DNA from 2 places in the Streptomyces poriticola genome. Region 1 is predicted to be linked to the other one. Evidence: riboswitches for the same ligand, from Rfam matches in the RefSeq annotation. Region 1 holds a riboswitch; the other holds the start of a gene.
The links. A riboswitch is a leader RNA that binds a small molecule or an ion and turns the genes downstream of it on or off. The one in region 1 is predicted to bind glycine.
Positions count from the first base shown of each region.

Region 2: linked by a shared signal. The riboswitch ahead of gcvP (aminomethyl-transferring glycine dehydrogenase) and the one ahead of gcvT (glycine cleavage system aminomethyltransferase GcvT) in region 1 are both predicted to bind glycine.

Region 1 is NZ_JBAGKH010000009.1:162,278-173,688, reverse strand. Features, by position in the region: gene glyA (serine hydroxymethyltransferase) at 1-115, opposite strand, end outside; gene gcvH (glycine cleavage system protein GcvH) at 128-505, opposite strand; gene gcvT (glycine cleavage system aminomethyltransferase GcvT) at 622-1,740, opposite strand; glycine riboswitch at 1,779-1,895, opposite strand; glycine riboswitch at 1,896-1,991, opposite strand; gene V5O46_RS16025 (AAA family ATPase) at 2,172-2,840, shown strand; gene V5O46_RS16020 (enhanced serine sensitivity protein SseB) at 2,919-3,722, shown strand; gene V5O46_RS16015 (enhanced serine sensitivity protein SseB C-terminal domain-containing protein) at 3,855-4,670, shown strand; gene V5O46_RS16010 (ABC transporter substrate-binding protein) at 4,895-6,562, shown strand; gene V5O46_RS16005 (ABC transporter permease) at 6,705-7,709, shown strand; gene V5O46_RS16000 (ABC transporter permease) at 7,711-8,667, shown strand; gene V5O46_RS15995 (ABC transporter ATP-binding protein) at 8,671-9,672, shown strand; gene V5O46_RS15990 (ABC transporter ATP-binding protein) at 9,669-10,856, shown strand; gene V5O46_RS15985 (trimeric intracellular cation channel family protein) at 10,933-11,411, shown strand, end outside.
Region 2 is NZ_JBAGKH010000044.1:8,168-19,578, forward strand. Features, by position in the region: gene V5O46_RS29770 (MerR family transcriptional regulator) at 22-645, shown strand; gene V5O46_RS29775 (DNA polymerase IV) at 713-2,122, shown strand; gene V5O46_RS29780 (PRC-barrel domain-containing protein) at 2,198-2,569, opposite strand; glycine riboswitch at 2,695-2,790, shown strand; gene gcvP (aminomethyl-transferring glycine dehydrogenase) at 2,967-5,852, shown strand; gene V5O46_RS29790 (TOBE domain-containing protein) at 5,944-6,360, opposite strand; gene V5O46_RS29795 (ABC transporter ATP-binding protein) at 6,387-7,487, opposite strand; gene V5O46_RS29800 (ABC transporter permease) at 7,484-8,395, opposite strand; gene modA (molybdate ABC transporter substrate-binding protein) at 8,392-9,222, opposite strand; gene V5O46_RS29810 (TOBE domain-containing protein) at 9,433-9,825, opposite strand; gene V5O46_RS29815 (DUF5999 family protein) at 10,028-10,234, opposite strand; gene V5O46_RS29820 (hypothetical protein) at 10,559-11,143, opposite strand.

The DNA of each region.
Region 1 (11,411 bases):
CGAAGTTCTCGGAGGCGATCATCTCCAGGGTGGACTGCTGGCGGTGCAGCTCGGCGTCGACGGCGGCGGCGACATCGGGGTCGAGCTCGTGCAGGGGGGTGTTCAGAACAGACATCGGCAGGGCTCCTCAGCCGGCGGAGAAGGCGGTGTACTCGTCGGCGGAGAGCAGGTCGCCCGGCTCCTCCGTCACGCGGACCTTGAACAGCCAGCCGCCCTCGAAGGGCGCGGAGTTCACCAGCGACGGGTCGCTGACGACGTCCTCGTTGACCTCGGTGATCTCGCCGGAGACGGGGGAGTACAGGTCGGAGACGGACTTGGTCGACTCCAGCTCACCGCAGGTCTCGCCCGCGGACACGGTGTCGCCGACCTCGGGGAGCTGGACGAAGACGACGTCACCGAGCGCGTTGGCCGCGTGCTCCGTGATGCCGACCGTCGACACGCCGTCCTCGGCGGTCGACAGCCACTCGTGCTCCTTGCTGTAGCGCAGCTGCTGGGGGTTGCTCATGGCCTGAATTCTCCTGTACGCGGGGAAGTGGTGATGAATCGGGGACAGCTGGAACCGCTGGTGGGCAGCGCGGAGACGCGACTGCCACCGGGAGGACCGGGTCCGGTCTCTACTCTCTACTTCTGGCGCTTGTAGAACGGCAGCGCCACGACCTCGTACGGCTCGTGGGTGCCCCGGATGTCCACGCCCACCCCGGGCGTGCCCGGCGCCGCGTGCGCCGCGTCGACGTACGCCATCGCGATCGGCCTGCCCAGTGTCGGCGACGGGGCACCGGAGGTGACCTCGCCGATCACCTCGCCGCCGGCCACCACCGGGTACCCGGCGCGCGGCACGCGGCGGCCCTCGGCGACCAGCCCGACCAGCACCCGGGGCGGGTTCTGCTCGGCCCGGGAGGCGGCCTCGGTGAGCGCCGCGCGCCCCACGAAGTCGCCCTCCTTCTCGAACTTCACCACCCGGCCCAGCCCGGCGTCGAACGGCGTCAGCCCGGTGGTCAGCTCGTGCCCGTAGAGCGGCATGCCCGCCTCCAGACGCAGCGTGTCCCGGCAGGACAGCCCGCAGGGGGTGAGCCCGGCGCTCTCCCCGGCCCCGGTCAGCGCCTGCCACAGCTCCACCGCGTGCTCCGGCTTCACGAACAGCTCGAAGCCGTCCTCGCCGGTGTAGCCGGTCCGGGCGATCAGCGCGGGCACGCCCGCCACGGTGCCGGGCAGGCCCGCGTAGTACCTCAGACCGTCCAGGTCGGCGTCGGTGAGGCTCTTGACGATCGCCGGGGACTCGGGGCCCTGCACGGCCAGCAGCGCGTAGGCGTCCCGGTCGTCGCGCACCTCGACGTCGAAGCCCGCGGCGCGCTCGGTCAGCGCGTCCAGCACCACCTGGGCGTTGGAGGCGTTGGCGACCACCATGTACTCGGCGTCGGCCAGCCGGTAGACGATCAGGTCGTCCAGGATGCCGCCGTCCGCCCGGCAGATCATGGTGTAGCGGGCCCGGCCCGGCTTCACCCCGCCGATGTTGCCGACCAGCGCATGGTCCAGCAGCGCGGCGGCCTGCGGGCCGGTGACGGTGATCTCGCCCATGTGCGAGAGGTCGAAGAGGCCGGCCCGGGTGCGTACGGCGGTGTGCTCGTCGCGCTCGGAGCCGTAGCGCAGGGGCATGTCCCAGCCGGCGAAGTCGGTCATCGTCGCGCCGAGCGAGCGATGCACGGCATCGAGCGCGGTACGGCGGAGTTCGGTACTGCTCATCGGTCGGTCGTCTCCCAGGGCAATGACAGCGAGGTCGTTCCTCCCCATCTGTCATCGGAACCTGAGAGGTTCGCCCTGACCACCTGAGCACGGCGGGCAGGGCTTGCACCTTGGGTGGGGCCGCCGGACGAGGGCGGCCCGCTTTTCAGATGTGCCTCGCCCGCGCGGTAACGGGGCCTGAGAGATTCAAGGGAGGGACTTGCTCCTTCGGCGCCCCAGCCGAGGGCTGGGAACTCTCCCGCGCGGGTTCGAACGGCCGGTATGCAGTTGGCGCGCACATCATTGCACGCATCGCCGCGTCATGGCAGGGCGCAATCTGTAACCGGGCTGTGGCAGTACGCACACGAAATCACAAGGCACCGCCTATTGCCTTCTCTTTAGACTCGACGGGGACGGGAACTCGTGAACCGCCCCAGGGGAGGACGATCACGGTGAACAGGACCACGGCGTACGCCACCACCTCGGGCCTCGCGCTGCCCGAGCAGCCCGCCGCCCCGGCCCGGGAGGCGTGTGCCGCACAGCCCGCACCCGTCGTCCGCGATCTGCGGGACCGGGCCGGCCGCAGCCCCCGCGCGCTGCTCTTCGGGCCGCGCGACCTCGTCGTCGTCACCGGTCTGCCCGGCAGCGGCAAGTCGACGCTGATGGAGCGCACGGTGCCCGGGGTGCGCATCGACTCCCAGGACACCCGCGACCGGTGGGACCGCCGCATGCCGCGCTTCCTGCCCTACGCGGTCTACCGGCCCCTGGTCCGGCTCGCCCACTACGCCGGGCTGTACCGCGCGCTGCGCTCTGAGGCCGGCGTCGTGGTGCACGACTGCGGCACCCAGGCCTGGGTGCGGGCCTGGCTGGCCCGCGAGGCCCGGCGCCGCGGCACCGCGCTGCACCTGCTGCTGCTCGACGTCAGCGCCGACGCCGCCCTCGCCGGGCAGCGCCGGCGCGGCCGGGGAGTCTCCCGCTACGCGTTCCGCCGCCACCGCGCGGCCACCGCCCGGCTGCTGCGCGCCGCCGCCGGGGGCACCCTGCCGGCCGGCTGCGCCTCGGCCGTCCTCCTCGACCGGTCGGCCGCGGACACCCTGCGCCGCATCGGCTTCACCGGCTGAACACCGGAAGGCGGCGCGCGGGCCCGCACGCGCTAGCCTTTCAGCCACACCAGCGGTTCGAGCAGGCGGTAGGCACAGATGGACTTCCCAGCGGGCTCCGCGGCGGACTTCTCCGGGGACCTCCCGGCCCGGCCGCACCCTCATCCGCACGGCGGTTGGCCGGGCAACGAGCTGGAGGAGGTGCTGTCCGCCTCCCTCGGGGTGCCGTCCGCGGGCGGCCGGATACTCGAGGTGCTGGGCCGCAGCTTCGTCTGGGTCCCGCTGCCGGCCGGCGGCGGCCCGCAGAGCGGGCCCCTGGACCTGCCCACGCTGGAGATCGAGGGCCAGGCCTATGTGCCGGTGTTCAGCTCCGAGGAGCAGTTCCGCCAGGTCGCCGGTGCGCACATGGCGTACACCGTCGCCCCCGCCGTGGAGTTCGCCCGCGGCCTGCCCCCGCAGGTCGGCGTCATGGTCAACCCCGAGGGCGTGGTGGGGATACCGCTGCCCCCGCCCGCCGTCGCAGAGCTGTGCCGGACCGGCCGCACCCCGCTGGACGGGCCCGCCGGCGGCGGCCGGGTCACGCTGTCCGAACCCGACTGGCAGGACGACCCGGTGGACTTCCTCGCCGCGGCCTCCGCAGAGTTCGACGCCGTCGGCGTGGTGCGCACCGCCCGCCGCTGCCTCGCCGCGATCGAGACCGCCGACCCGGTGCTGTTCGTCGGCGTGGAGCTGTCCCACTGGGAGGACGACGCCCGTGCCCTGCCCCTGCAGGCCCTCGGCCGCGCCCTCACCACGGCCCCGCCCCCGTGGCCGGTCAACCTGGTCCTCCTGGAGGCCGCGCAGGACCCGGTCTGCGAATGGATGACGGGCCGGGTACGCCCTTTCTACGAGCGGGACCTGTAGATCGCCCCGGACGAGCACGACGAACCCGCATCCGCGCACGGGTGAGTGGACCCGAGTTCGAAGGCGCCGCCTGTCCGCGGAGCCGCATAAGCTGGTTTCATAACCGGCGAACTTCCAGAAGGGGCGATACACGTGAGCGCCAGCGGCACCGCGGCCGGGCAGGTCGAGCACATGCTGCGCCAGGTGACGCCCGGGCGTTACGACGCCTACGAGGCGCTGCTGCGCGCCCTCGCGACCCCCGCGTCCGGCCAGGTCTGGATGCTGCTGTGGCACGGCCAGGCCGGCTCACCGGACGCCCAGTACGGGACCATGGACGTCGACGGTTTCCGCTACGCCCCCTGCGTCACCTCGGCCCAGGAGCTCTCGGCCAGCGGCTGGAACCGCTCGTACGAAGTGGTCGACGGCCTGGAAGTGGCCCGCGCCCTGTACCCCGACCGGTACGGCCTGTGGCTCAACCCGCACGCCCCGGGCGGCGGCGTCGGCATCCCGTGGCTCGATCTGCGCCGGATCGCCGCCGGACTTGACCGCCAGCCCGCAGGACCCCTGCGGCTGTCCGAGCCGGCCATCGAGATCCCCCAGTTCTACGCCCTGCTCACGCAGAACGCCCACCGCACCCCGGCCGTCCGCGCCCTGCGCCGCGCCTGGGTGCAGCCGACCCTGGGGGCGCCGTATCTCGCCATCGGACTGGATGTGTACGACGCCTCCCCGCCGGCCGTCGACGCCGTGCGCGCGATGATGCACCAGTCGATCGGCGCGGTCCCGGACGGGCTGCCGGTGTCGACGGTGGCGATGTCCGACCCGCTCGACCCGGTCGCCATGTGGCTGCGCGCCCACAGCCGTCCGTTCTACGACCGCGAGGCCCACGGCGCCGGCCCGGCAGGCGGCGGATACGGATATCCGCCGGTGCCCGGCCGGCAGTCCGGCGCCGCCGCGCCCCACGCCCACTGATCCGACCGTTTCTCGGCACCCTGACCTGACCTGCGAACTCTCGTATTTCTCAGGCAGGTTAACCGCGCAATTCCCTGATGTACCGGAAGCGTCCGATTTTTCGACTGTTCAGATCTCAGCTAGGTATCACCGCTATCCGGACTGTTCTCCGGCGCCGGTCCCGTCTGTAGTGTTCAGGCGGTCAACAGTGCATTCCCTTCTGCGGAACCCGGAGTGGCCTCCCTATGCGCATACTCAGAGCCCGCGCCGCCAGGGCGATCACGGCCGCGTTGGCGGTCGGTCTGATCGCCACCGGCTGTGCCAGTGAGCGAGACACGGAAGACGGCAACGGCGCCAAGAACACGTTCGTGTTCGGCGCCCCGGGAGACCCCAGCTCGCTGGACCCGGCCCTTGCCAGCGACGGCGAGACCTTCCGGGTCACCCGCCAGGCATTCGAGGCCCTGCTGGAGCACGAGCCCGGCGGCAGCGAACTGGTCGGCGGCCTGGCCGAGAGCTGGGAGAGCAACGACGCGGGCACGGTGTGGACCTTCAACCTCCGCAAGGGCGTGAAGTTCCACGACGGCGAGGCCTTCAACGCCGCGGCCGTGTGCGCCAACTACGACCACTGGTTCAACTGGACGGGCACCTACCAGTCCAGCGCGGTCTCCTACTACTGGCAGACCATCATGGGCGGCTTCGCGAAGAACGAGGACCCCGAGACCCCCGAGGCGAACTACAAGTCCTGCACCGCCAAGGACGAGAACACCGCCGTCATCGAGGTCAAGAAGCCCTCCGCCAACCTGCCCGGCGGCTTCTCCCTCAACGCGCTGGCCATCCACTCGCCGAAGGCCATCGAGGCGTACGAGAAGCAGGAGGCGTCCGCCAAGGGCGACGCCATCACGTACCCCAAGTACAGCCAGGAGGCCGGCACGGTCGCCGGTACCGGCCCGTACAAGATCGCCAAGTGGAACAAGGGCAACAAGGAAGTCACCCTCGAGCGTTTCGAGGACTACTGGGGCGACAAGGCCAAGGTGAAGAGCCTGGTCATCCGCACCATCGACACCGAGGAAGCGCGCCGCCAGGCGCTGCAGGCCGGTGACATCGACGGCTACGACCTGGTCGCGCCCGCCGACGTCAAGACCCTGGAGGGCGAAGGCTTCCAGGTCCCGACCCGCGGAGTCTTCAACATCTTCTACCTCGGCATGACCCAGGAGAAGAACCCGGCGCTGCAGAAGAAGGAAGTGCGCCAGGCGATCGCGCACGCCATCGACCGCGAGAACCTGGTGAAGACGCAGCTGCCCGAGGGCGGCAAGGTGGCCACGCAGTTCATGCCGGACACCATCGACGGCTACTCGGACAAGGTCACGACCTACGCCTACGACACGGCGAAGGCCAAGCAGCTGCTGAGCGACGCCGGAGAGAGCGGCCTGGAGGTCGAGTTCTGCTACCCGACCGAGGTCACCCGCCCGTACATGCCCGCACCGCAGGACCTCTTCGAGCTGATGAAGGCCGACCTGGAGAAGGCCGGCATCAAGGTCACCCCGAAGCCCATGAAGTGGGCCCCGGACTACCTGGACGCCACCGAGTCCGGCGGCTGCGCCCTGCACATGCTGGGCTGGACCGGTGACTTCAACGACGGCTACAACTTCATCGGCACCTGGTTCGCCGAGTACGACAAGCAGTGGGGCTTCAAGAACGAGGAGCTCTTCGACGCGGTGACGGCCGGTTCCAAGGAGGCCGACCCCGCGCAGCGCGTGGCGGCCTACGAGCGGGCCAACGAGGCCATCATGGAGTTCCTGCCGGGCGTCCCGATCTCCTCCTCCCCGCCGGCCATCGCGTTCGGCAAGAACGTCAACCCGCCGAAGGTCTCCCCGCTCACCCAGGAGAACTTCGCGGAAGTCTCCTTCAAGTAGGCGGCTTCACGTAGGCGATGCCTCTGTCATGTAGGCGAGACACACATGGCACACGGGTCCGTCCGGCTGCTGCACTCGGCGGCCGGGCGGACCCGTTCCTGAAGGCACACACGTAGGAACTCGTAAGAAAGGGGCATGCGGGGTGCTGCGTCTCGTCGTACGAAGACTGCTCCAACTCATTCCCACCCTGCTCGGCCTGTCGGTTCTGCTCTTCATCTGGCTCAACCGGCTGCCCGGCGGACCCGCCTCAGCGATCCTGGGGGAGAAGGCCACCGAGGCCGAAGTGGCACGCATCAACCGTGCGCTGGGGCTCGATCAGCCCCTCTACATCCAGTACTGGCGCTTCCTGAAGCGCATCGGCGAACTGGACCTGGGCACCTCCGTGCAGACCGGGCAGCCGGTCTGGGACGAGTTCACCCTGCGCTTCCCGGCCACCGTCGAGCTCTCCCTGACCGCGATGCTCATCGCCATCGCCATCGGTGTCCCGCTCGGCTACTTCGCCGCCCGCAAGCGCGGCGGCTGGCTGGACGTCACCGCGGTCTCCGGTTCGCTCTTCGGGATCTGTGTCCCGGTCTTCTTCCTCGGGCTCATCCTCAAGGACGTCTTCGCCGTCGGCCTGGGCCTGTTCCCCACCTACGGCCGCCAGGACTCCGGGATCAACGCCACCGACGTGACGGGCTTCGCCGTTCTGGACGGCATCCTCACCGGGGAGTTCGACGCGTCCCTCGACGCGCTGCACCATCTCGTCCTCCCCGCGATCACGCTCGCCTCCATCCCGCTCGCCGTCATCGTGCGCATGACCAGGGCCAGCGTCCTGGAGGTGCTGGGCGAGGACTACGTCCGCACCGCCGAGTCCAAGGGGCTGCGCCGCAGCGTCGTGCGCGGCCGGCACATCCTGCGCAACGCCATGCTCCCCGTCGTCACCGCGGTCGGCCTGCTCACCGGCGCTCTGCTGTCCGGGGCCGTGCTGACCGAGTCGGTGTTCTCCTTCGGCGGCATCGGCTCCTTCATCCGGACCGCGATCGACGGCCGCGACTACCCGGTGCTCGTCGGCTTCATCATGTTCATCGCGATCACGTACGTCCTGATCAACCTGCTGGTGGACGTGGCGTACAGCCTCATCGACCCGAGAGTGCGGGTACACTGACGTGAGCACCACCAAGACCGAGAAGATCCAGCGCCTCGCGGAGCTCACCGCACACAACGAGTCCACGACCGGCGCCAGCCTCTGGCGGGAGGCCTTCCGCCGGCTGAAGTCCAGCAAGATGGCGATCATCGGAGCCGGCATCGTCGCCGCCTTCGTGGTGCTCGCCGTCATCGGCCCCTGGGTCGCCCCGTACACGCCCACCGCGCAGACCTGGCGCGGCGAGGTCCTGGTCAACCAGGGCCAGTTCGTCGGACCGCGCGGCGGGAACTGGTTCGGACTCGACCACCTCGGCCGGGACATGTTCTCCCGGATGCTGGTCGGCGCCCGGCAGACGCTCCTCGTCGGTGTCGTGGCCACCGTCATCGGACTCACCGTGGGCTTCCTCATCGGCGGCCTCTCGGGTGCCGCCGCAACGCTGGGCGGTGAGGCCGGCAAGCGCCTCGACTCCGTCGTCATGCGGTTCGTCGACATGATGCTGGCGCTGCCGTCGCTGCTGCTCGCCGTGTCGGTCGCCGCCGTCATGGGCCAGTCCCTGACCACCGTGATGATCGCCGTCGGTGTGGTGCAGGTGCCGATCTTCGCGCGGCTGCTGCGCGGTTCGATGCTCGCCCAGGGCGGCACCGACTACGTCCTGGCCGCCCGCGCCCTCGGCGTCCGCAGAAAGCGCATCGTCGTCACCCAGATCCTGCCCAACTCGCTCAGCCCGGTGATCGTCCAGGCGACCCTCTCCCTGGCCACCGCGATCATCGAGGCGGCCGCCCTGTCCTACCTCGGCCTCGGCAACCCCGACCCGTCGGTCCCCGAGTGGGGCGTCATGCTGGCCCAGGCACAGCGCTTCTTCGACAACGCGCCGATGATGGCGGTCTATCCGGCCGTCGGCATCATCATCACCGCCCTCGGCTTCACCCTGCTCGGCGAGGCCATGCGGGAAGCCCTCGACCCGAAGCTGCGAGGCTGAACCATGCCACTTCTCACAGTCGACGAACTGACCGTCACCTTCGGCGGACAGGGCCGCAAGGAGTCCCGCGCGGTCGACGGGGTCTCGTTCTCGGTCGACCAGGGCCAGGTCGTGGGGCTGGTCGGCGAATCCGGCTGCGGCAAGTCCGTCACCTCCCTGGCGCTGATGGGACTGCTGCCGAGCAAGGGCGTCCGGGTCGGCGGGCGCGCCGACTTCGACGGCTCCGACCTGCTCACCATGGGCCGCAGCGCGCTGCGCGACCTGCGGGGCAGCCGGATCGCCATGATCTTCCAGGACCCGCTGTCCTCACTGAACCCGGTCGTCCCCATCGGCGTCCAGGTCACCGAGATCCTCGAACGCCACCGCAGACTCAAGGGCGAGGCCGCCCGCAAGGAGGCCGCGCATCTGCTGGACCGGGTCGGCATCCCCGACCCCACCCGGCGGCTCAAGGAGTACCCGCACCAGATGTCCGGTGGCATGCGCCAGCGCGCGCTGATCGCCATGGCCGTGGCCTGCGCGCCCTCCCTGCTCATCGCGGACGAACCGACCACGGCCCTCGATGTCACCATCCAGGCGCAGATCCTGGAGCTGCTCAGGGAGCTGGTGGACGAGGAGGGCACCGCGCTGCTGATGATCACCCACGACCTGGGTGTCGTCGCCGGACTCTGCGACCAGGTCAATGTCCTGTACGCGGGCAAGGTCGTCGAGTCCGCCGACCGCAGGGCGCTGTTCGACGACCCGACCCACCCGTACGCGCACGGACTGCTGGGCTCCATCCCACGCCTGGACGCACCGCGCGGCGAACCGCTCACCCCGGTGCGCGGCTCGATCAACGACCGCATCGCCTGGGCGGACGGCTGCGCCTTCGCCCCGCGCTGCGACCGCTACGAGCTGGACTGCCTCGGCGGCACGCCAGAGCTCACCGAACCTCGCACGGCCGGTCACCAGGTGCGTTGCGTCAACCCCGTAGCCGTAGCCGCCCGGGCCGAGGAGGTCCCCGCATGAGCCTGCTCGAACTGGACGGAGTCAAAGTCCACTTCCCGGTGAAGAAGGGCATCCTCTTCGACCGCACGGTCGGCCATGTGCACGCGGTCGACGGTGTCTCCCTCAAGGTCGAGGCTGGCCAGACCTACGGCCTGGTCGGCGAGTCCGGCTGCGGCAAGACCACCCTCGGCCGGGCCGTGCTGCGCCTGGTGGACATCACCGAGGGTGAGGTCGTCCTCGACGGCACGGACCTGGCGAAGCTGCCCGTGGAGGAGATGCGCCGCTTCCGGCGGCGCCTGCAGATGGTCTTCCAGGACCCGCTGGGCTCCCTCAACCCCCGCCAGAACATCGAGTCGATCCTCACCGAGGGCATGCTCGCCCACGACATCGGCGCCACCCAGGAGGAGCGCCGGGAGAAGATCAAGAAGATCCTGGCCCGGGTCGGGCTGCCCGGCAACGCCCTGTCGCGCTACCCGCACGAGTTCTCCGGCGGCCAGCGCCAGCGCATCGGCATCGCCCGCGCGCTGGTGCTGGAACCCGACGTGATCATCTGTGACGAGCCGGTCTCGGCGCTGGACGTGTCCATCCAGGCACAGGTGATCAACCTGCTGGAGGAGCTCCAGGAGGAACTGGGCCTGACCTATGTGGTGATCGCCCACGACCTCGCCGTGGTCCGGCACATCTCCGACGTGATCGGCGTGATGTACCTGGGCGCGCTGGTGGAGGAGGCGCCGAGCGACGCGCTGTACGCCGAGCCCCGGCACCCCTACACCAGGGCGCTGATGTCGGCGGTGCCGGTGCCCGACCCGGAGGTCGAGGACCAGCGGGAGCGGATCCTGCTCGCCGGCGACCTGCCGTCGCCGGCGAACCCGCCCACCGGGTGCCGCTTCCACACCCGCTGCCCGTGGGTGCAGGACACGCTGTGCGCGACCGACCGGCCCGCGCTCGCCGACATCGGCGGCGGTCACCGGGTGGCCTGTCACTACGCCGCCGAGATAGCCGACGGGACGCTGCAGCGCACCTCGGGCGCGGTGGTGCCGGCGGTGCCGGAGCAGTCGACGGGCGTCGAGAAGAGCGAGCGGCCGGAGAAGGCGCCCGAGAACGCGGAGAAGACGGAGAAGGTCCCCGATAATTCCGAGAAGTCTGAGAAGTCCGGGACGGCCGAGAAGCCCGAGAAGGCCGAGAAGCCCGAGAAGGCTCTCTAGCCGTGCGTCCGTGAGGGTGGCCCGCGCCTCAGGGTGAACCGGAGGCGCGGGCCCACCGGCAGGTGAGAATGTCGGGGTGCTCCAGCAACTGTTCACCGAGTCCGTCCAGCACACGCTCGACCTGGTCGGCATCTTCGTCTTCGCGATCTCCGGCGCGCTGCTGGCCGTCCGCAAGAACTTCGACGTGTTCGGCATCGCCGTCCTCGCCGAGGCCACCGCCCTCGGCGGCGGGCTCTTCCGCGACCTGGTGATCGGCGCCGTACCGCCCGCGGCCTTCACGGACCTGGGGTACTTCATCACGCCGCTGCTCGCCGCGCTCCTGGTGATCTTCCTGCATCCGCAGGTGGAGCGGATCCAGACCGGGGTGAACGTCTTCGACGCGGCCGGCCTCGGCCTGTTCTGCGTCGCCGGGACCACCAAGGCGTACGAGTACGGGCTCGGCCTGACCGCGTCGGCCTGCCTGGGCCTGGTGACCGCGGTGGGCGGTGGCGTGGTCCGGGACGTGCTGGCCAACGAGGTGCCGTCGCTGCTGCGCTGGGACCGCGATCTGTACGC
Region 2 (11,411 bases), on a different contig from region 1:
AGGTCAAGGACGGAGGTCGGCGTGAGAATCAGCGGCGACGGTACGGCTGGGGGTGCCCCCGGACGCGGTTTCGGGGCGAGCGGTCCGTACCCTCACGCTCCGCAGCGACCGACGGCTGTGCTCAGCAGCGGAGGGGCGACGTCCATGACGTCCGAGCAGATCGGCTACCGCGGCCCGACGGCCTGTGCCGCTGCCGGTATCACCTACCGGCAGCTGGACTACTGGGCCCGCACGGGGCTGGTCGAACCGAGTGTGCGACCTGCCCACGGGTCCGGGACGCAGCGGCTCTACAGTTTTCGCGACGTCGTCGTTCTGAAGATCGTCAAGCGGTTCCTCGACACCGGTGTGTCGCTGCAGAACATCCGCACCGCCGTCCAGCACCTCAGGGAGTGCGGCTTCCGCGACCTGGAGCGGATGACGCTGATGAGCGACGGCGCCACCGTGTACGAGTGCACCTCGCCCGACGAGGTCCACGCCCTGCTCCAGGGCGGTCAGGGCATCTTCGGCATCGCCGTCGGCGTGGTGTGGCGCGATGTCGAGAGCGCCCTGTCGCAACTGCACGGCGAGCGGATCGACACGGGCGAGACCCTGATCGGGCACAACCCCGCGGACGAGCTGGCCCGACGGCGCAACCGAGCGGTCTGAACCGTCCCGCCCGGGCCCCCGGCCCGTGCGCAGGGCAATGTCAGTGGCGTAGGGCAGCATCGGAGATGTGAGAACCGCGCCCACGATCCTGCATCTCGACATGGATGCCTTCTTCGCCTCGGTGGAGCAGGCGTCCAAGCCGAGCCTGCGCGGGAAGGCCGTGATCGTGGGCGGGCTCGGCCCGCGGGGCGTGGTCGCCACCGCCTCCTACGAGGCCCGGGAGTTCGGGGTCCACTCGGCGATGCCGATGGCGCAGGCCCGGCGGCTCGCGCCGCACGCCGCCTATCTCGTGCCCCGCTTCGCGTTCTACCGGTCGGTCAGCGAGCAGGTGATGGCGCTGCTGCAGGCGCTGTCGCCGCTGGTGGAGCCGCTGAGCCTGGACGAGGCCTTCGTCGACCTGGAGGCCGGCGGTGCGGCCTGGGACGCGGAGTCGGCGCGCCTGGCCGGGACCAGACTGCGCGCGGACATTCGCGCGGTCACCGGACTGACCGGATCGGTGGGTCTCGCCGCGTCCAAGATGCTCGCCAAGATCGCCTCCGAGCAGGCCAAGCCCGACGGGCTGGTGCTGATCGTGCCGGGCACCGAGCGGGCGCTGCTCGGGCCGATGTCCGTGCGCACCCTGCCCGGGGTGGGCCCGGCGACCGGTGACCATCTGCGGCGCGCCGGCATCCACACGGTCGGCGAGCTCGCCGAGGCCGGCGAGGACGAGCTCGTCCGACTGCTAGGCAAGGCGCACGGGCACGGGCTGTACGCCATGGCCCTGGCCCGCGACGAGCGGCCGGTGGTGGCCGAGCGGGAGGCCAAGTCGGTGTCGGTGGAGGACACCTACGACGTCGACATCCACGACCGGGTGCGAGTCGGGCTCGAGGTGCAGCGGCTCGCCGACCGCTGCGTGCGGCGGCTGCGCGCGGCCGGGCACTCCGGGCGGACGATCGTGCTCAAGGTCCGGCGGTACGACTTCTCCACGCTCACCCGTTCCGAGACCCTGCGCGGGCCCACGGACGATCCGGCCGTGGTGCGGGAGGCGGCGGGCCGACTGCTGGACTCGGTGGACACCACGGGCGGGGTGCGGCTGCTCGGGGTCGGGGTCAGCGGACTGGCCGACTACACCCAGGAGGACCTCTTCGCCCAGGCGGCGGGGGAGCGGGCGGGCACGGAGCCGGCGGAGCGGCACACCGAGGAACCCGGGGCCGACGAGCCCGACACGCCGGACCAGCCGCCCGCCGAGCGCCGGTGGCCTCCCGGGCACGACGTCCGGCACACCGTGCACGGCCACGGATGGGTGCAGGGCAGCGGCCTGGGCCGGGTCACCGTGCGGTTCGAGACACCCGACGGGGAGCCCGGACGGGTGCGGACCTACCGGACCGACGACCCCGACCTGGCACCCGCGGATCCGCTGCCGCTGGTGCCCCGAAGACCCGGCGAGGCCGGCGTCCCGGCTCCGGCGGCACCCACACCGCCGGGCCGCCACGGCTGATCCCGCTCCGGCGTCCCCGACGACGGCGTCCGACACCCGACGGACGACGGCGTCCGGCACCCGACGGCAGTGCCGTCAGCCCTCCTCCGAGCCCGCCAGCTTGCCGAAGTCGCGGTCGTGCTGCGCGGGAGGTGCGGCCACGTCGAGACCGTAGTGGTGGTAGAGCTGGAGCTCCTGCTCCGGGGAGAGATGCCGGCCGACGCCGAAGTCGGGCGCCTCCTTGATCAGGGCCCGGTCGAAGGGCACCCGCAGAGCGCCCTCGACCAGCTCGCTCGGCTCCAGCGGGACGAAGGCGTCCCTGCTGAACAGGCCGGTCCGTATGGCCGCCCACTCGGGTACACCGGTGGCGTCGTCGAGGTAGACCTCGTCGATCGTGCCGATCTTGGTGCCGTTCCGGTCGAACGCCTTGCGGCCGATCAGGTTGCGCGGATCGATCTCGGTACGCACGGTCCCTCCACGTGGTCGCAAACCATTCGATGAATCATCCGTAAGCACTACAAAACGGCAGATTCGTGATGGCGGCCACTCGAAGGTCCGGGCATTGACCTCGCTGGTACGCTGACAGCGGCTGCTGACCCCGTGCGGGAGAGTCCTCCGAAGACCGTCGGAGGCGCCGAAGGAGCAAATCCTCCCCGGAATCTCTCAGGCCCACGTACCGCACGGACGAGGTCACTCTGGAAAGCAGGGCGGGTGTCGACGGCGTCCGCCCTCACCGACGGTGAAAGCCGGGAGCCCTCGGGTGGCCCGGTGAAGCTCTCAGGTTGAGATGACAGAGGGGGAGGCCGTCCGGGTACCCGCGCCGTGGTGCCCCTCGAAGGTCGCGTCAGACCAGGAGGCCTCCGCAATGACCGCCCATCGCATTCCGCTCTCCGAGCTCGAACAGGGTACGCCTTTCGAGCAGCGCCACATCGGCCCCGACCACGAGTCCCGGGCCAAGATGCTCGCCCAGGTCGGATACGGCTCGCTCGACGAGCTCACGGCAGCCGCGGTGCCGGATGTGATCAAGAACGCCGAGGCGCTGGACCTGCCGGGCGCGCGCACCGAGCCCGAGGTGCTGGCCGAGCTGCGCTCCCTCGCCGACCGCAACCAGGTCCTCGACTCCATGATCGGCCTCGGCTACTACGGGACGTTCACCCCGCCCGTCGTCCTGCGCAACGTCATGGAGAACCCTGCCTGGTACACGGCCTACACGCCGTACCAGCCGGAGATCTCGCAGGGCCGCCTGGAAGCTCTGCTGAACTTCCAGACCATGGTCGCCGATCTCACCGGCCTGCCCACCTCCGGAGCCTCGCTGCTCGACGAGGGCACCGCCGCCGCCGAGGCCATGGCGCTCTCGCGGCGCATGGGCAGGAACAAGAAGGGTCTGTTCCTGGTCGACGCCGACGCACTGCCGCAGACCATCGCCGTGATCCGCACCCGCGCCGAGCCGACCGGCGTCGAGGTCGTCGTCGCCGACCTGAGCGACGGCATCCCGGCCGAGGTGGCCGAGCGGGAGATCAACGGCGTCCTGATCCAGTACCCGGGGGCCTCCGGCGCCGTCCGCGACATCAAGCCGGTGATCGACCGGGCGCACGAGCTCGGCGCCGTCGTCACCGTGGCCGCCGATCTGCTCGCCCTCACGCTGCTGAAGTCGCCCGGCGAGCTGGGCGCGGACATCGCGGTCGGCACCACCCAGCGCTTCGGCGTCCCCATGGGCTTCGGCGGGCCGCACGCCGGCTACATGGCCGTCCAGGAGAAGATGGCCCGCAGCCTGCCCGGGCGCCTCGTGGGCGTCTCCGTCGACGCCGACGGCAACAGGGCCTACCGCCTCGCCCTGCAGACCCGTGAGCAGCACATCCGCCGAGAGAAGGCCACCAGCAACATCTGCACCGCGCAGGTGCTGCTCGCCGTCATGGCCGGCATGTACGCCGTCTACCACGGCCCCGAGGGCCTGCGGACCATCGCACGGCGCACCCACCGCTACGCCTCGGTCCTCGCCGCGGGCCTCGCGGCCGGAGGTGTGGAGATCGTCCACGGCGCCTACTTCGACACGGTCACCGCCCGGGTGCCGGGCCGTGCCGCCGACGTCGTCGCCGCCGCCCGGGAGAACGGCGTGAACCTGCGGCCGGTCGACGCCGACCACGTCTCCGTCGCCTGCGACGAGACCACCCTCCGCGCCCAGGTGGGTGCCGTGTGGACGGCCTTCGGTGTCGAGGGCGACATCGAGGCACTGGACGCGGTGACCGAGGACGCGCTGCCCGAGGCGCTGCAGCGCACCGACGATTACCTCACGCACCCCGTCTTCCACCAGCACCGCTCCGAGACGGCCATGCTGCGCTACCTGCGCCGTCTGGCCGACCGCGACTACGCCCTGGACCGTGGCATGATCCCGCTGGGCTCCTGCACCATGAAGCTCAACGCGACCACCGAGATGGAGCCGGTGACCTGGCCGGAGTTCGGGCAGCTGCACCCCTTCGCGCCCGCCGGACAGGTCCAGGGCTATCTGACCCTCATCCGTGAGCTGGAGGACCGTCTCGCCGAGGTCACCGGCTACGACAAGGTCTCCCTGCAGCCCAACGCCGGGTCCCAGGGCGAGCTGGCCGGTCTGCTCGCCGTCCGCGGCTACCACCGAGCCAACGGGCACGAGCAGCGCACGGTGTGCCTGATCCCGTCCTCCGCGCACGGCACCAACGCCGCCAGCGCGGTGATGGCCGGGATGAAGGTCGTCGTCGTCAAGACAGCCGAGGACGGCGAGATCGACGTCGCGGACCTCCGGGCCAAGATCGAGCAGCACCGCGACCAGCTGGCCGTGCTGATGATCACATACCCGTCCACGCACGGCGTGTTCGAGGAGCACGTCGCCGACATCTGCGCCCGGGTGCACGACGCCGGCGGCCAGGTCTACGTCGACGGCGCCAATCTCAACGCCCTGGTCGGCCTCGCCAAGCCCGGCCACTTCGGCGGCGACGTCTCGCACCTGAACCTGCACAAGACCTTCTGCATCCCGCACGGCGGCGGCGGTCCCGGCGTCGGCCCGGTGGCCGTCCGCTCGCACCTGGCTCCGTATCTGCCCAACCACCCGCTGCAGCCCGCGGCCGGCCCGGAGACGGGCGTGGGACCGATCTCCGCGGCCCCCTGGGGCTCGGCGGGCATCCTGCCCATCTCGTGGGCGTACGTCCGGCTGATGGGCGGTGAGGGCCTCAAGCGGGCCACCCAGGTGGCGGTGCTGTCCGCCAACTACATCGCCAGGCGTCTGGAGCCGCACTACCCGGTCCTCTACACCGGCCCGGGCGGGCTGGTCGCGCACGAGTGCATCATCGACCTGCGCCCGCTGACCAAGGCCACCGGAGTGAGCGTCGACGACATCGCCAAGCGGCTGATCGACTACGGCTTCCACGCCCCGACCATGTCGTTCCCGGTGGCCGGGACGCTCATGATCGAGCCGACCGAGTCCGAGGACCTGACCGAGCTCGACCGGTTCTGCGAGGCGATGATCGCCATCCGGGCGGAGATCGACAAGGTCGCCTCCGGCGAGTGGCCGGCCGACGACAACCCGCTGCGGGGCGCCCCCCACACCGCCGACGCGCTGCGCGGCGACTGGGAGCACGCCTACGGCCGTGAGGAGGCCGTCTTCCCGGCCGACGTGACGGCAGCCGACAAGTACTGGCCGCCGGTGCGCCGGATCGACCAGGCCTTCGGCGACCGGAACCTGGTCTGTTCCTGCCCGCCGCTGGACGCGTACGAGGACTGACGGACTGCGAGCCGCCGGACCGCCGGACCGACGCGGACCGATCCGGCACGGAGGGGCTCCGCCACGCGGGGCCCCTCTGCCGTGCCGCGGTTCACGTCGCGAGCGACACCTCGGTCGCCTTGATCAGGGCGACGACGGGGACGCCGGCCGACAGACCGAGATCGTCGACGGCCTCCTTGGTGATCGCGGCGGTGAGCACACCGCCCTCGACGGCGACATCGACGGACGCCATGGCCTCGCCGGTGACCAGGCCCGTGACGGTACCGGGCAGTCGGTTGCGGATGGACAGGCCTTCGACCGGGGCGGTGGCGAGGGAGACCTCCGTCGACTTCACCAGGGCACGGACGGTGCTGCCCGCGGTCAGGCCCAGGTCGTAGGCGGCCTCGCGGGTGATCGCCGCCGTGATGTCCTGCCCGCCCGCGAGACGGACCTTGACCGTAGCCATGGCCTCGCCCGGCGTGACGGCGGTGACGGTGCCGGGGAGCTGGTTGCGGATGCTCAGGCTCATGGAGGCACCGTAGCCCGCGGCACGCCCTATGCCGGGTATGCGTGTGTCTGCGTCGCCTTGACCGCCGCCCACACCGGGGCCCCGGGGCGGAGGCCCAGCTCGGCCGCGGCGACGGTGGTGAGGTCGGCGGCCAGCGGGAGTTCCCCGGTGAGGTCGGCGCGGATCCGGTCGCCGTGGGTCTCCAGGCCGACGACCTCGCAGCGCCACAGGTTGCGGGCGCTGGAACCGGCGGGGCGCTCCCCGTACAGGGTCACGGCATCGGGCGGGAAGGCCACGAAGGCCGGCCCGGTGAGATCCTCGCCGGTGGTGACGGCCGGGCCCGCGTCGAGGCGGACGGTGGGGCCGTCGGCCCGTCCCCGGTAGAGGTTCAGCCCGACCAGCCGGGCCACGTAGTCGGTGCGGGGGCGGCGGGCGACATCGGCGGGGGTGCCCTCCTGGACGACCCGGCCGTGCTCGACGACGACCAGCCGGTCGGCCAGCACCATGGCGTCCAGCGGATCGTGGGTCACCAGCACGGCGACGGCCTCGAACTCGGCCAGATGACGGCGGAGCCGCCCTCGCACCTCCAGCCGGGTGCGGGCGTCCAGCGCGGCCAGCGGCTCGTCCAGCAGCAGCAGTCGGGGGTGCGTGGCCAGGGCGCGGGCCAGGGCCACCCGCTGGGCCTGGCCCCCGGACAGCCGGCGCGGCTTGGCGCCGGCGTGGTCGGCCAGGCCCATCCGGTCCAGCCATGCGGCGGCCCGGGCGCGGGCGTCCGCCTTCGACGCGCCCCGGCAGCGCGGCCCGAACGCCACGTTGTCCAGCGCGGTCAGATGCGGGAAGAGCAGATAGTCCTGGAAGACCACGCCGACCGGACGGGACTCGGGCGGCGTGCGGTCCAGTGCGACGCCGTCCAGACGCAGGTGGCCGTCGGTGAGCGGGACGAGCCCGGCGAGCGCACGCAGGGCGGTGGTCTTGCCGGCACCGTTGGGGCCGAGCAGGGCCACGACGTCGCCCGGGGCCGCGGTCAGGGCGACATCGAGGCGGAAGGCGCCGCGGTCGACGACGAGGCGGGCGTCGAGCCCGTCGGCGGTGCGCGTCCCGGCGCCCGTCGGCTCGGTCGGGGCGGTGGTCGAGCGGGGTCGGGTCATGACGTGGTCATCCAGCGGTCGCGCAGTCCGGCCAGCACCGCGATCGAGACGGCCAGCAGCACCAGACTGAGGGCGATCGCCGCCGCGGGGTCGTTCTGCAGGGCGAGGTAGACGGCGAGCGGCATGGTCTGGGTCCGGCCGGGGAAGTTGCCGGCGAAGGTGATCGTCGCGCCGAACTCGCCGAGCGCCCGCGCCCAGGCCAGCACCGCGCCCGCCGCGATGCCCGGCGCGATGAGCGGCAGCGTGACCCGGCGGAACGCGGTGAAGCGGGAGGCGCCGAGCGTGGTCGCCGCCTCCTCGTAGCGCGGGTCGGCGGCCCGCAGGGTGCCCTCCACGCTGATGACCAGGAACGGCATCGCCACGAACGTCTCGGCGAGGATCACTCCGGTGGTGCTGAACGGCAGCGTGACTCCGAACCAGGCATCCAGGTACTGGCCCACGACGCCGTTGCGGCCGAACGCCAGCAGCAGCGCGACACCGCCCACGACCGGGGGGAGCACCAGCGGCAGCGTCACCAGGGCGCGTACCAGGCCGCGGCCGGGGAAGTCGGTGCGGGCCAGCAGCCAGGCCAGCGGGACGCCGACGACGAGGCTGAGCGCGGTCGCCGCGGTGGCGCAGACCAGGGACAGCCGCAGCGCCTGCCACACCTCCTGGCTGGTCAGCTGCTCCGGGAGGCTGCTCCAGGGAGCACGGACGAGCAGGGCGACCAGCGGGAGCAGCAGGAAGGCCAGGCCCACCACGGCGGGCAGCAGCAGCGGCAGCGGGGCGCCCCGCCCTGCGGACCGGGCGCCCCGGCCCGCCTTCCGGACGCTCGCGCCGCCCCGGCCGCGGTCCGCGCGGGTACGGCGCGGACCGTCCCGCAGGAGGCCGGCCGCCCCGCTCTCCGCACCGCCGTCCGTTCCGGTCACGGCTTCAGGAACCCCGCCCCGCCCAGCACCTGCCGGCCCTCGGCGGACGTCACCAGCTCGACGAAGGCCCGCGCCGTGTCGGGGTTGCCGGAATCCTTGAGCAGGGCGATCGGGTAGTCGTTGACGGCCTCGGCCGCCTCGGGGAACTCCACGCCGGTCACCGAGTCGCCGGCCGCCGTCACGTCGGTCCGGTAGACCAGGGCGGCGTCGGCCTCCTTGAGCTGGACCTTGGTCAGGGCGCTCTTGACGTCCTCCTCGTAGGAGACGGGGGTGAGCCGTACGCCGCCGGCGTCCAGCGCCTGCTGCGCGGCCGATCCGCAGGGCACCGCCTTGTCGCAGAGCACGACCTTCAGACCAGGCCGGGTGAGGTCCTCGAGGGAGGAGATGCCGTCGGGGTTTCCCGGCAGGGTGGCGATCTCGAGCTGGTTGCGGGCGAACGTGACCGGCGCGCCGGCCGTCTCCCCGGCCTCGGTGACGGTCGTCATCGTCCTGGGGTTGGCCGCGGCGAACACATCGGCCGGGGCCCCGCTGGTGATGCCGGCCGCCAGGCCGTCGCTGCCGCCGAAGTTGAGGGTGACCTCGGTGCCCGGGTGCTTCGTCTCGAACTCCTCGCCCAGCGCGGTGAAGGTCTCCTTGAGCGAGGCCGCGGCGAACACCGTGACCGTGCCGGAGAGTCGGCCGGACGAGCCCGCGGAATCCGCTTCGGTACCGGAGCCGGAACCGGCGGAGGTGCAGGCGCTCAGGGCGAGCAGCGCGGCGGCTCCCACCGCTGCCGGCCGCAGGCGCCGGAGGGTGCGGCGCGTCCGGCGCACGGAACGGGTTGTCACAGGGGTACTCCTCCATGTCCTGGGAGAGGTCCTGCGGACGCGCGTCGACCCGCCGGGGTACTGCCTGAGGCCCCGCGGCCCTCCGGCCCTCCGCCGGACTTCTCCGATACGCCGATCATAGTGGCGCATCTGCGAGGAGAAAGTCTTCTGTCTTATCGCATGAGCAAGCGTGAGTAGCCGAATCGTGCCGCATGTGCGTTCGTACGGTTCTCACGTGCGGTCGATATGTACATTGGTCGACTTCACCCGGGCCGTGGCCTCCATGCCGACCTCGAGACCGAGTTCCTCGACCGCCTCCCGGGTCAGCAAGGAGACGAGCCGGTGCGGGCCCGCCTGGATCTCGACCTGCGCGGCGACATCACCGAGCTTGATCGCGGTCACGATGCCGGGGAAGGAGTTGCGGACCGAGGTGTAGGTCTCCTCGTCGTCGCCGCCGGACCCGGCGAGTTCGACCGAGAACGCGGCCAGATCCCGGCCGTCGATGAGCCGCCGTCCGCTGTCGTCGCGGTGGGTGGTGATCCGGCCCGCGTCCGCCCAGCGGCGTGCGGTGTCCGGGCTGACGCCGAGCAGCCGCGCCGCCTGGCCGATCGTGTAGGACTGCATGCCGGCCACGATAGAGCGGGGCCGCTCCCTGTCCTCGTCCTGCTGCCCGTTCCGGCCGGGGCGCGCGGCTCGTCCACCCGGACCGGGGCCGCTCGGTCACGGTGGGTGACCGGTCCCGGACGGACCGCGGGGCCGGACCGCGGGAGGTGCCCGCGAGCCGGCCCCACCGTGCCGGGCGGCCGTCGCGCCGTCCGGCGGGCGATCAGGCGGCCGTCACCACCGGGCCCGCACCGGACGGGCGGTGCGGCGCGATGATCCGGCCGTCCGGCAGAAGCTCACCGGTGTCCTCGAAGAGCACGACGCCGTTGCACAGCAGGCTCCAGCCCTGCTCCGGGTGGTGCGCCACGAGGCGGGCGGACTCCCGGTCGGCGGACTCGGCTGACGGGCACGGTGGCTGGTGCTGGCACATGGAAGGGGTCTCTCGCTCTGGCGTGATGTGTGGGTCTGCTGTGGTCTCTGTCCCGCGGCGTGAAACGTCGTTCATGGCCGCCCCCCGTTTGCGATACGTCGGTTCGAACCCAGTGTTGCCCCACGGGCGTCAATCCGCAGGGATTTCGCGGCACCGCTCCTCATAGGTTGATGACGCATCACCCGCGCGGGCGGTTCACTTCAACTGGACTGTCCCTTCGGATGGTTCGGTATGGCCGGAACGCACTAGTCCCGCTCGTGCGAGTTATTGAATGCTCGTACGAGCGGGACCTGGCGTCGGTCGGTCACGCGGTCCCCCGGGACGTCAGGCGGGCGACCTCAGCAGACGCACCGGCGTGCCCCGGTGGGTGAGCGCCGGGAGCAGCTCCGCGACCCGGTGTGCCCGGTGGGCCGCGATGCCGGGCGGCGCCGGCGCCAGCGGGATCAGCAGGTCCGCCGGGGCGGGGTGGCCGGCGGAGGCGTCCGCGGCGCGGTCGCCGTGCAGCCACAGTGTGAGCATGTACAGGCCGGGCACGGACAGCAGTCGCGGCTGGCACGGCTGGGACACGGTCTCCGACTGACGCAGCGCGCGCTCGGTGGAGGCGACGTAGGGCCCTTCGAAGAAGTGCGAGAAGGCCCAGCCGTCCGGCGTCAGCATGGTCTCCGCCGCCGCCACCGCCCGGTCGCCGCAGCGGATCAGGAACCGCCACCCGGTCAGCCGGGTGGCCGGTACGCCGTCGGCGGTGACCCGGTCCAGCACATGCACGGGCAGGGGGAGCTCAGGGGTGACCGGGCCCTGGGCGCGGAGCAGGGAGGGCGTTCGGGCCTCACGGACCGCGGTGGGGGAGGAGAGTGCGGTGAGGACCGAGCGGAGGGCGGGTGCGGGAGCCGGGGGGACATGCAGCGGCATGGTGGGTCGCCTCTCATTCGAAGGCACGGTGGCGCGAGGGCGGTGCGGACGACGCTGTCAGCTCAGACGGGGTGGAGAGCAGGGGCCGAAGGTCCGGCAACCGAGAAGAGAGAGGGGGGTGAGGCCTGCCGTACGTCATCGCGACGGCAGGATCCTGCGACCGCGGGCGCCGGCCTACTGCCCTGCCCCGCGAGTTTATACGACAAATGTTCACATCGTGTTTCTGCTAGCCGTTTCCGGCAAGCAGAACAAGAGTACATTCAGCCGT